2 regions of the Fusibacter sp. JL298sf-3 genome follow, and region 1 is predicted to be linked to the other one. Evidence: riboswitches for the same ligand, from Rfam matches in the RefSeq annotation. Region 1 holds a riboswitch; the other holds the start of a gene.
The links. A riboswitch is a leader RNA that binds a small molecule or an ion and turns the genes downstream of it on or off. The one in region 1 is predicted to bind cobalamin.

Region 1 (6,089 bases):
GCTCGTCGTCGACGGCAAAGTGGTGGCTACGGGCAAAGTGTTGTCCGCCAGCGCTATAGAAAAGTTGCTGTAACCAAAGGGACGGTTCTTTTGTGCACTTCATATGCCGTCTACGGATAAAACTTAATGCCAAACAACAGCAAAACCGCTCTCTCGAGCGGTTTTTGTCGTTTCATACACTTGTGGTGCGGCAGCCTAAAACAGCTCAACCACCACTTTTGAAAACACCTACACCTCATAAAAATCGCGGTGTCCCTTGTTCTGCTGCCCTCAGGCGATTACTTTGGAATGGCGCCTCTAATAATATAGTTTTTATAAGGATTTAGTCTTATATCTGTCAACCCATTACACAAGCTGTCCACGCATTGCTAGGCGCCTAAATATGGTAAATACTAGTGGAATCGTGCACAAAAGAACCGTCCCTTAAAGTAGCGATGTGCTGATTGGTGCTCGCCAGCTTGACGCCGTGGTCCAGATGGTCGGTGCTGAGCGCCGTCACATTAAAGCTGCCGTATTTCAGGTAGAGTGTCCCTTCCAAGCTGTCGATGGCAGGGACGCTCTTGAGAAACGCCTCCAGTGTGAGGCCTGTGTATACCATGACTTTCAGCCCTCTGTTCAGCGCTTCTGAAGCCAGTGCCACCAGTTCCTCCGGTTGCTCTGACCACTCGAGACCGCCGAAGATCAGCCCCTCGTTAAACGGGTTGCTCTGTACGGCGTCCAGCACCGCTTCGACGTCTTCAAACAGCGTCGGCAGCTGCTTGAGCGGGGCGTTAAAACAGTCCTTACATCCAATGCGGCACCCGATGGCACCGATGAGCGCACCGACGAAAGGCGCGTCTTCGACGCGTTCGTGCTCGATGCATTTGTATCGAATTTTCATAGCTGTCGCCTCTCTATGAACTCTTGTTTTTTGCCGTCGTTAAAGTATTTGACATTGCGCAGATAGCCGGTGATGCGCTGGTATTTTTCCACGGTTTCGCCACAGATGGGACAGGTGTCCACTGCGCCGTCGATATAGCCGTGTGCCGTACAGTAATGGTTTACCGGGGAAAGGCTCACGTAAGGCACTTTGTACCGCTCACAGACGGTTTTGACGATGTGTTTGGCCTTTTCACCGGACACCGGAGAGCCCAAGAACACGTGGATGACGGTGCCCCCTGTAAACAACAATTGTATCGGCTCTTGGTGTTCGAAAACCTGATGTATCGATTCGACTTTGTTTACCGGAATATGACAGCTGTTGGTGTAGTACGGCTGTTCGTCGGTACCTTGTGTCAAGATGTCGGGGTACTGTGCTTTGTCTTTTCGCGCCAATCTGTAGGCGGTGGATTCTGCCGGTGTCGCCTCGAGGTTATAGAGGTGCTCGGTTTCTTCTTGAAAGTCCTTCAGTTTTTCGCGCATGTGATGGAGCACTTCCAGGACCAACGCACTGGACGCTTCGTCTAAGATGTCTTTGCCGAGGAAGTTCTCGCACATTTCGTTGAGGCCCACGAGGCCTATGGTGCTGAAGTGGTTGTCAAAAGTGCCGACATAAGTGCTGAATGCCGGAATGAGGCCGGCGTCCAGTACGTTTTCTTGAAGGAAGGCACGCTTGATTTCGAGGCTCTCTTTCGCAAGGGTCATGTTGCAGTCGATGAGGTCGAACAGTTCGGCTTTGGTTTTGGCCCTATAGCCGTACCGCGCCATGTTCAATGTGACGACGCCAATGGAGCCCGTGCTTTCTCCTGCGCCGAAAAGTCCCCCGTTTTTGCGCTCCAGTTCTCGGAGGTCCAGTCGCAGGCGACAGCACATGCTGCGCGCATCTTCAGGGCTCATGTCGCTGTTGATGAAGTTGGCAAAATACGGGTAGCCGAATTTGCCTGCCATTTCCCAGAGGGCGTCGTTGAGCGGGTTGTCGAAGTCAAAGCGCTCGTGAATGTTGTAGGTGGGAATCGGATACGCAAACGGTCTGCCGTTGGCATCCCCTGTGTTCATCAACTCGTAAAACGCTCGGTTGAAGAGGTTCATTTCTTCTTGGCAGGCGCGATAAGTGTAGTCCAGCTGTCCGTCCCCGACGTAGACGCTTTGGTCGATGAGGTCTTTTGGCGGCGTCAAATCCAGTGTGATGTTGCTAAAAGCAGGCTCTGCGCCACCTCTGGAATTGGAGTTTATGGAGAAGATGAAGTTTTGCAGGTTCTGTTTGACATCTTCGTACGAGAGGCCGTCTTCTTTGATAAACGGCGCCAAATAGGTGTCGACGGAACTGAAGGCCACGGCACCCATGATTTCATTTTGAAAGACGGTGATGAGGTTGGCCAACTGGTTGAGTATAGAGGCAAAGTGTTTCGCCGGCGTGGACGTCGGAATATTGGGAACCCCTTGAACCCCTTTGCGTATGACGCTTCTCAGCGAGTAGCCGCAACAGTAGAGGGTGATGCCGCCGAGGTCGTGTATGTGGTAATCGCCCTTTATGTAACCCTCTGCAATGGCCTTTGGGTACACTTCTCTGAGCCAATAGTCTTTGGAGACTTCTGCCGCTATATGTTTGTTTAAGGCGCCAAATGAAAACGGTGAGTTTGAGTTTTCTTTGACCCGCCAGTCGCTTTTAAGTAAATACGATTCCACGATATCTTTGCTTTTGAGCATTGCCCTTCCTCCTTGTCGCATAAAAAAAAGTGTCTTTAAGACACGAATACACAGGGAACTGACGCCGGTGACGGCGCTTGTTCGCATGTCTCATCCTCGTGAGCTTTAGCGTTCTCACATCTCAGGCAGGTCTCCTGGCTCAAGACAGTAGTGTACTGTATCGTTCACAATTAAAAAACTGCTCATCTATTCTGCATCATTGCGGCGTTAAAATCTCTCGACAACGTCCCGCATTGTCGTCGATATTTTGCCTTGCACGGATACAGACTATCTGGCATTTTTAATTAAATCTCAACGAGACAGTACACTAGCAATCGCTCCCTTCCCGTTTTCACAGAGGTATGAGCGTTGCAGTCTTTTACAGTGGCGGGACCGCGTTGGCTTTGCACCAATCTTCCCTTTTAAGCGCCCTGATTTCTCAAGTACGCACCAAAGATGCTATACAGTTGTATTACAATATATTGTGGATAAGTGGCGTTTTTTATCCACATATGCACAATTTGTAGCTAATTTGATTGTAGCGCTAAGTGAATTAATTGTCAAGGGGGGACGGTTCTTTTGTGCCGGAATCCACTGGTTTTTTCCATTTTTACCACACCCCCAACGGCCTCTAAACGTTCGTAAACGCCTCTTTTCTACCGCATCTCTCCATTTAAAATGCCTCTGAACTCTTTGTTGCCGCCGTCTCTTTCACATAAGCCGTACCGAAGGCGCCAAATGCACCGTACACAGGCCACAGCCTTTGATTTTTCACGGTGTACATCCTTTTCACACGGCCCTTTTTGCCACCAACGGCACAAAAGAACCGTCCCTTTAAACACACATGCCAAAGGCTGTCCCCTTCGGGACAGCCTTTGGCTCTATCTCACTTTATTTTCTTCTTAAATAAACACCTGCTGCTGAAAGGATACTACCGATACCGAAGTAGAGGCTTATTGGCAGTTGACCTGTCTTAGGCAATGCCGCAGGGCCTTCCGGTGTGGTTTCATCGATGAGAACAATCTCACCTTCCGGTACTTCCACAGGGGTTTCTGTTTCTTCTGTTGTCTCAGTTTCTTCGACAACCGGTTCTGTCGTTTCAGGCGTTTCTTCTGTCGTGTCGATAGCAGGGCCAAGTGGCGTTTCTTCTACTTCGAGCTCGACTTCATCTGAGCCGTCTGAGTATCTGTAAGTGACTGAGATCGTGCCGTCAGCAAAAGTACCTGATGCGTTAGACGGTGACTCTACCAGTTCGTAACCACTGAACGATCTCGCCGATGTGCCGTAATTGGTGCCGATTTCACCTGAGAAGGTAAAAGCAGATGCCAATTCCGAACCGTCTTGATCGATGTAGCTGACTTCTACAAACCCTTGTGGGCCCGCTGGAACTGGTTCTGGTTCCGGTTCTGGTGTAGGTGTTGGATCGACTGGTGTCGGGTCGACCGGTTCCGGATCGGGATCCGGTGTTGGATCTGGGTCCGGATTAGGATCGGGATCCGGTGTCGTTTGCGTTTCTTCAAAGACAGCCGTTACCGATTTGTCTGAATCCATTGTCACAGTTGTGCTTGAGCCGCCGCTTGCATCACCTTCCCAGCCGACGAATGTCCAGCCCTCTGCTGGTGTTGCCGTTACAGTGACTTCTGTACCTTCTGTATACGTGCCGCCACCTGATACGGAGCCTTGGCCGGTTACGCCAGTAGAAAGTGTGTATTCTGTTACCGGATCAGGATCCGGTGTCGTTTGCGTTTCTTCAAAGACAGCCGTTACCGATTTGTCTGCATTCATTGTCACAGTTGTGCTTGAGCCGCCGCTTGCATCACCTTCCCAGCCGACGAATGTCCAGCCGTCTGCAGGTGTTGCCGTTACAGTGACTTCTGTACCGTCTGTGTACGTGCCGCCACCTGATACTGAGCCTTGGCCGGTTACGCCAGTAGAAAGTGTGTATTCTGTTACCGGATCGGGATCTGGTGTCGTTTGCGTTTCTTCAAAGACAGCCGTTACCGATTTGTCTGCATCCATTGTCACAGTTGCACTTGAGCCGCCGCTTGCATCACCTTCCCAGCCGACAAATGTCCAGCCTTCTGCAGGTGTTGCCGTTACAGTAACTTCTGTACCTTCTGTGTACGTGCCGCCACCTGATACGGAGCCTTGGCCTTTGGTGCCGGTGGTCAAAGTGTATTCGGTCGGTTCGACGACGATTTCTTCAAAGATTGCTGTTACCGATTTGTTTGCATCCATTGTCACAGTTGCACTTGCTTCAGTGCCGCTTACAGCACCTTCCCAGCCGACGAATGTCCAGCCGCTTGCTGGTGTTGCTGTGACAGTGACTTCTGTACCTTCTGTATACGTGCCACCGCCTGATACGGAGCCTTGGCCGGTTACGCCAGTAGAAAGTGTGTATTCTGTTACCGGATCGGGATCTGGTGTCGTTTGCGTTTCTTCAAAGACAGCCGTTACCGATTTGTTTGCATTCATTGTCACGGTTGCACTTGTTTCAGTGCCGCTTACAGCACCTTCCCAGCCGACGAATGTCCAGCCCTCTGCAGGTGTTGCTGTTACAGTGACTTCTGTACCTTCTGTATAGGTGCCGCCACCTGATACTGAGCCTTGACCTTTGGTGCCGGTGGTCAAAGTGTATTCTGTCGGTTCGACGACGATTTCTTCAAAGATTGCCGTTACCGATTTGTCTGCATCCATTGTCACGGTTGCACTTGTTTCAGTGCCGCTTACAGCACCTTCCCAGCCGACAAATGTCCAGCCTTCTGCAGGTGTTGCAGTAACTGTAACTTCTGTGCCCGCTTCGTAAGTGCCGCCTTCTGTTACGGACCCTTCACCCGTTGTGCCGGTGGTCAAGGTGTATTGTACGGCTTTTTCTTCAAACACAGCCGTTACCGCTTTGTCTGCGTCCATTGTCACGGTTGCACTTGTTTCAGTGCCGCTTACAGCACCTTCCCAGCCGACGAATGTCCAGCCCTCTGCAGGTGTTGCTGTGACTGTGGCTTCTGTGCCTTCTGCATAGGTGCCTGCACCTGTGACGCTGCCTTCACCTTCCACAGCAGTGGTCAACGTGTGTGTCATCGGTGCGTAAGTGTAGACGATGGTCTGTGGTGCTCTTGTATACGTTAACGCGCTGGTGCCGTTTGTTTCCGGTTGTGAAACGGTGTACGTGTAGTGTGCAACGTCCATCGGTTCAAAGGTACGGCTCTCGCCGACATTGCCCGTATGCGTTTGCGGTGCAACGGTTTGACTGTCGTCTGTGAAAACGTGTTTTTCGACGATAGTTCCCTGTGCCGCATTGAGGACAATTGTACCGTTGCCGCTAACCGGAACGGTTACTGGCGTCGTCGTGTAAGTCGGGTTGTCTTTCGCCACTTCAAAGGCGACAGAGGCCGATTGGTTGGTGTTGTAAGTGCCCGCTGTCACATCGGCTTTAAGTTTTACACCGAAAGTGACGCTTTGGACAAGTGCCGCATCTACGGCTGCTG
Region 2 (6,089 bases), 1.0 Mb from region 1:
CCATGGCACCTAAAACAATAGGGTAGCGCACAGAAAGTGTGCCGATGGTCAAACTTTTCAAATTCATATAGAGCCTCCATATCGTGTATATACAGCCATCATACAGCGATTGAACAGAGCGGGCAACAAGGGTCTTTGAAATGCTATAAATTTGTTATAAAGGTTTTATATTTGTACATCGCACTGGTAAATTGTCTGAGACTATTATATAATAGCTGTGGGTAACCTTTTTCCAAGAAAGCGTTTTACACAAAACCGTCGGCTAGTGAAACGCCGATGGGTCAAGCGCCCGGCGGCAACATGTCGTACGGGCAAAAAAGTGAAAGGAGCTTGGAAGATGAAAAAGCAAGTCGATATCGATTGGAACAATTTGGGGTTTGGCTATTATAAGACGGACCTACGCTATGTGTCAATCTGGAAAGATGGCGCATGGGACGAAGGCAAATTGGTAGAGGACAACATGATTTCTATTAGTGAAGCCTCTACGGCGATTCACTATGGACAGCAGTGTTTTGAAGGTCTAAAGGCCTATAGAACACCAAGCGGAGAAATTCAGTTGTTCAGACCTGATGAAAATGGCAAGCGTCTTAACAGAAGCTGTCGCCGTATTTTAATGCCTGAAGTTCCAGTTGATAAATTTATTGATGCTTGTATGCAAGTTGTTAAAGCAAATGAACACTTTGTACCGCCATACGGCACCGGCGCGTCTTTATACCTTCGACCATATGTAATTGGCGTTGGACATAACCTCGGCGTTAAACCGGCACCGGAATTCATGTTTGGTATCTTCTGTGTACCGGTTGGCGCATATTTTAAAGGCGGCATGTCACCGGTTAACTTTATGATTGCGGATATGGACAGAGCTGCACCACACGGTACAGGCGCTGCAAAAGTTGGCGGTAACTATGCGGGAAGCTTATTGCCTCATGAAGAAGCTGTTCAAAGAGGCTTCGCAGATTGTATTTATTTAGATCCTGCAACACACACTAAAATTGAAGAAGTCGGTGCGGCAAACTTCTTTGGTATTACAAAAGACAATAAATTTGTGACGCCAAAATCACCGTCAATCTTGCCGAGTATCACCAAGTACTCATTAATGCACTTGGCGGAGCACTACTTAAAAATGACTGTTGAAGAACGCGACTGCCGTGTAGACGGACTCGACGAGTTTATCGAAGCTGGCGCCTGCGGTACTGCAGCTGTTATTTCACCTATCGGCGGCATTGAAGTCGGCGGCAAACTTCACGTCTTCCACAGCGAAACAGAAGTTGGCCCTGTGACTAAGAAGCTTTACGATACGCTCGTAGGTATCCAATTCGGAGAAGTAGAGGCACCTGAAGGTTGGATTTACAAAGTTAAATAGAGCCTAAAAGAGACAGCTTATTGAATTGAAACTGACCCCTTATCTGAAGGACTTATAAGTCTTTCAGAATAAGCGGTCAGTTTTTTTAGTTGCTTTGTATAAGTTTTAAATTAGTAGCTGGGGTTAAATGACGCGTCTCTGTACCGCCTTTAGTAAGCGCCGGTACACTAGACGACGCCAAACCCCGCTTCTTCAAAGGTAATCATATGGGCATTCATTGCACACGCGGCTTGAAAGGCGTTAAAGGCCATTATGGCGCCACTCCCTTCCCCCAGCCTCATGTTGAGGTCGAGAAACGGTTTTAGGCCAAGGCGCTCAGTTGCAAGCGCCGCCCCTTTTTCAAGGGAAACATGAGAGGCAAAGAGGTACTCTTTGACTTTCGGCTCCAGTGCACAGGCGACAAGCGCTGCCACTGTGGAGATGTACCCGTCGATAACCACGGGGACTTTAAGCTGGGCGCCACCGAGCATGACGCCGGCCATTCCTGCAATATCTAAGCCCCCGACTTTTGAAAGGACGTCTAGCGCATCCGTGGGATCCGGTGTGTTCCTCAGCAGAGCGCGTTTAATAACTTGCGCCTTGTGGGGAATCAGATGTTCGGGGAAGTTCGCGCCCATACCTGTGAGCACTTCAGGCGATTCACCAGTTAAAACAGATAAAATAGCTGTGGAAGGTGTGGTGTTGCCAATGCCCATTTCCCCTGTGCCCAATAGGTGAGCCCCATTTTCGACGGCAGTATGTGCCATTTCAATGCCGACTTCCAAGGCTTTTATGGCTTCAGTTCTCGTCATCGCAGCAGTTTGCGTCATGTTGGCAGTCCCGTATTTGATTTTTCGATTGATAATGGCATCGTAGGGCACCTTCTCGGAGTTGATTCCGATATCTACGGTATAGAGTCGGCTGCCAAATGCTTTGGTGAGTGCGCCTATTCCTGTAAGGCCTTTGGTCATATTAATGGCTTGCATGAGTGTCACCGGCTGAGGTGCCGAGGCGACGTGTTCTTCGCAAACACCGTGATCCCCGCACATAACGATTACAGCGGTGTGTTCAATTCGTGGAAAAGGCGTCCGCATAATGCCCGACAGGCGAACGGCGATTTCCTCTATTGTCCCCATAGAGCCTTGAGGTTTAATCAATTGGTCGACGCGAGCTCTCACGTGCGCCGCCATTTCCAAATCTACAGACTCAATTTGTTTTAAACAGTTGTTTAGTGTATACATATTATACGCCCCTTTATATGAATTACAAATACGCGCGGCTTATTAGCACGTCGACGCCCTTTGGAGAAAGACAGGGGTCTCACTAAAAAAAGCCCACTACCCCCTTTGGGGGCAATGGGCTTTACCGTCGCTCAATTTGCCGATAATAGGCAGGTCTCCTGGCTCAGCGTCTCCGAGGGGGTACGCCTTCCCGCCCGAGGGCAGTGGCATCGTGTACACCTTCTACGCAACACAGTGATGGGTTCGCTTAGGCTCGTCCTAATTCCCTATTCTCCTCAGTTGAGGCACCTAGTATCATAGCAATTTTATAGGAAAACAAAACCGCTGTCAAGCGCAAGTTCTCCACAAAGGGTTGTTAAAAAATTTTAAACGGTACAAAAAAATTGCAAAACCCGGAATTCATGTTATAATGAAAGCAAATGCATTGTAGCGAAAATATAAGGAGGGCGTTGATATGATTTCAAAAGTCATTCAAGAAAATTTACAAAATGCATCATGGATTAGAAAGATGTTCGTCGAAGGCGCAAAATTAAAAGCGGCTTATGGCGAAGACAATGTATACGACTACAGTTTGGGCAATCCATATTTTGAACCCCCAAAATCCGTTATCGATAAATTAAAAGAAGTGGTCAATGCCGATGAACCCGGCGCGCACCGCTATATGGACAACGCAGGTTATAAAGAAGTTCGTCAAAAAGTAGCGAACTCAATTAATAAAGATATTGAAAAGCCAATTGGCAGCGAACACGTCTTAATGACTGTCGGAGCGGCAGGCGGTATCAACGTCGTCCTGAGAACCATCTTAGATTTTGGACAAGAAGTCATTATCATTGCGCCTTACTTTGCGGAATACAACTTCTACATTAAAAATCACAACGGCGTCCCAGTGGTCGTCAAAGCAGATGACAAAACATTTGAACCGGACTTAGGCGCCTTTGAAGCGGCGATTACAGAAAAGACCCGTGCGGTAATGATCAATTCGCCAAACAATCCGACGGGTGTGATTTACTCAGAGGCCCTACTCAAAGAGATGGCCGCTATCGTAAAGAAAAAAGAAAATGAATACGGCCACGCCATCTACGTCTTATCAGATGAGCCGTACAAAGCCCTTGTGTACGAAGGTCACAAGGTGCCGAATATCCATAACATCTTTGAAAATTCCATTATCGTCAACTCGTATTCAAAATCTCTCGGTCTCGCAGGAGAGCGCATTGGTTATATTGCAGTGAACAGCAAAATTGCAGACGTCGAGCTTTTAATGAGCGGTCTCGCATTTGCCAACAGAACGCTGGGATTTGTCAACGCACCGGCTCTTTGGCAGAAAGTAACTGCTGACGCCATTGATGAAACTGTGGATATTCAAGAATATCAGACGAGAAGAGACTTGCTTTACAAGCATTTGGTAGACCTCGGCTTTGAAATCGTCAAACCGGACGGCGCCTTCTATTTCTTCCCGAAAGCGCTTTGCGAAGACGATGTCGAGTTCGTTATGGAAGCGAAAAAGCACAACATTCTACTCGTTCCAGGAAGTGGTTTTGGCTACCCGGGACACTTTAGAATTTCTTATTGCGTGGATTTAGAGATGATCCACCGCTCGTTACCTGCTTTTGAAAAGTTGGCAGCAACTTATAAAAAATAGAGGTTTTACCTTCTAGCATGATGATTTTATAGCAACTTAATAAAAGAATTCACTATCAAAGAACCGGCACAATTTTGAAAAGAAGTTGTGCCGTTTTTTTGTTGTGAACGAGACAATAACGAGATATGGCACCAGATGATGTATTTAGTAGAAACTTAGAGACGTATAGGGGATGAAATGTATGTTGACTTAGAGAGAAGGAGGGGCAAATGAAAAAGGCGATTTTGCTGTTGATTGGGAGTATTCCGTTTTTCCTAGGGAGTTTTATAAATGTCTTGGCGACAGATATCTTTTATGAACATGTGCTGCCTTATAAAGGGATTGGCATCGCTTTTCTAATCGCTTGGTTCTTTGTTGGACGGTTTTCGAATAAACTCGTTGAAAATAAAAAGTCGGCGTTTCTTATCGGCAACGCAATGGCCTTTGCGGTGCTGCTGTTGCTTTTGTACCAAGTGGTTATTTTGGGACATTATTGGTCAAACGTCGTAGGTGTCGCAACTCAATTTTATTATTTACCACTTGTCGGGTTGATGGCTTTGTTTGCGAGAATCTCCACGGCATTGGTGTATGGTGTTTCATTTTTAGCAATGTGTGCTGTATTTTATTGTGGCGCACATAAAGCAAGTGATTCTTAATCGCGGGGATTGCCATAAGCAGCTGTCGTTCGTGTGATTGCTGTAGACAAAGAGTTGCCGGACAAGTACCGTTGGCATATCGAAAAAATAGCAGGAGCCCGTTTTTTAAAGGGGCTTTAGGCTTTTTTGGGGGGCATAGTAACGGCGCCGACGTTGTGCGTCGAGAGCACATTAAAAAACAAAGACCATCGTTAGAGACGGGTCTTTGTTTCAGATGAGGTTTAGAGTATGCGCACTGTTCGAAAAACTATTGCTTTTTCGTGCGCTTGAAACAGCTTTCACAACATAAACTGAAGGTTAAGTCTTTGGAAAAACGCATTTCATCACCGTGCCCTTGCCTTCTTGACTTTCAATCTGAAGGTAGCCGTGGTGCACTTTTAAAAGTGCGTTGACAATGGAGAGGCCGAGGCCTGTGCCGCCAGTCGTGCGGTTGCGGTCGGCACTTACCCTGTAAAAGCGGTTGGTGAGCAGTGGCAGTTCTGCACTGGGAATCCCGGGGCCAAAGTCCACCACTGCGATGACGAGGGTATCCTTCTCCTCGTAAGTGCGTATGTGTATGTCCGATTCCGGTGCGTATTTAACCGCATTTTCTATGAGGGCGCGCATAATTTGCTTCAGCAACTCGCCGTCGCCGTAGAGACCGTCTTTGTATTGCATTTGAAAGATGAAATCTCGGTCTTTGTAGATCTTCTGGCACTCGTACTTGAGTTTCTTCATAAAGAGAAGCAAGTCGATTTCTTCGAGATTGGCAGTTAAGCGGTTGTTTTCGAGCCGCGCAATTAAGAGGAGGCGTTCCACCAACTGGTTCATATTTTTAGCTTCGTCTTCTATAGCGCTCAGAGATTCCGCAAGCAATTCCGGGTCGTCCTTGCCGATATTTTTCAAAAGGTCTGTGTACCCTAAGATGATTGTCAAGGGGATTCGAAGCTCGTGGGAGGCGTCTGATACAAAGCGCTGCTGCGTGTTAAACGACTTTTCTAAGTTGTCGAGCATTAAGTTGAGGCTTTTAATCAGCGTATCGACTTCATCGTTGGAACCACTAGTGGGAATGCGGTAGTTAAGGGTCTCGTTGTCGATGCTTTGCGAGATGTAAGAGAGATCCACTAGCGGTCGGAGCGCCCGTTTGGTTAAAGCTTTTCCGAAGAAAAAGATGATAAAAACACTGATGGTGCTCCCCAGTATCAGCGCCGTCCTCAAGCTGGTTAAAAAACTCAGGTCCAGTTGCGGCGTCA

Region 2: another riboswitch for cobalamin. It lies ahead of cobT (nicotinate-nucleotide--dimethylbenzimidazole phosphoribosyltransferase); the one in region 1 lies ahead of ACR6HW_RS11120 (ribonucleoside triphosphate reductase).

What each region holds. Positions count from the first base shown of each region.
Region 1 is NZ_CM132608.1:2,338,221-2,344,309, reverse strand. It holds gene ACR6HW_RS11130 (thioredoxin family protein) at 1-73, shown strand, start outside; gene ACR6HW_RS11125 (4Fe-4S cluster-binding domain-containing protein) at 377-880, opposite strand; gene ACR6HW_RS11120 (ribonucleoside triphosphate reductase) at 877-2,646, opposite strand; cobalamin riboswitch at 2,733-3,074, opposite strand; gene ACR6HW_RS11115 (InlB B-repeat-containing protein) at 3,496-6,089, opposite strand, start outside.
Region 2 is NZ_CM132608.1:1,321,281-1,327,369, reverse strand. It holds gene ACR6HW_RS06545 (NAD(P)H-dependent flavin oxidoreductase) at 1-67, opposite strand, end outside; gene ACR6HW_RS06540 (branched-chain amino acid aminotransferase) at 338-1,363, shown strand; gene cobT (nicotinate-nucleotide--dimethylbenzimidazole phosphoribosyltransferase) at 1,531-2,583, opposite strand; cobalamin riboswitch at 2,715-2,890, opposite strand; gene ACR6HW_RS06530 (pyridoxal phosphate-dependent aminotransferase) at 3,038-4,222, shown strand; gene ACR6HW_RS06525 (hypothetical protein) at 4,432-4,857, shown strand; gene ACR6HW_RS06520 (sensor histidine kinase) at 5,155-6,089, opposite strand, start outside.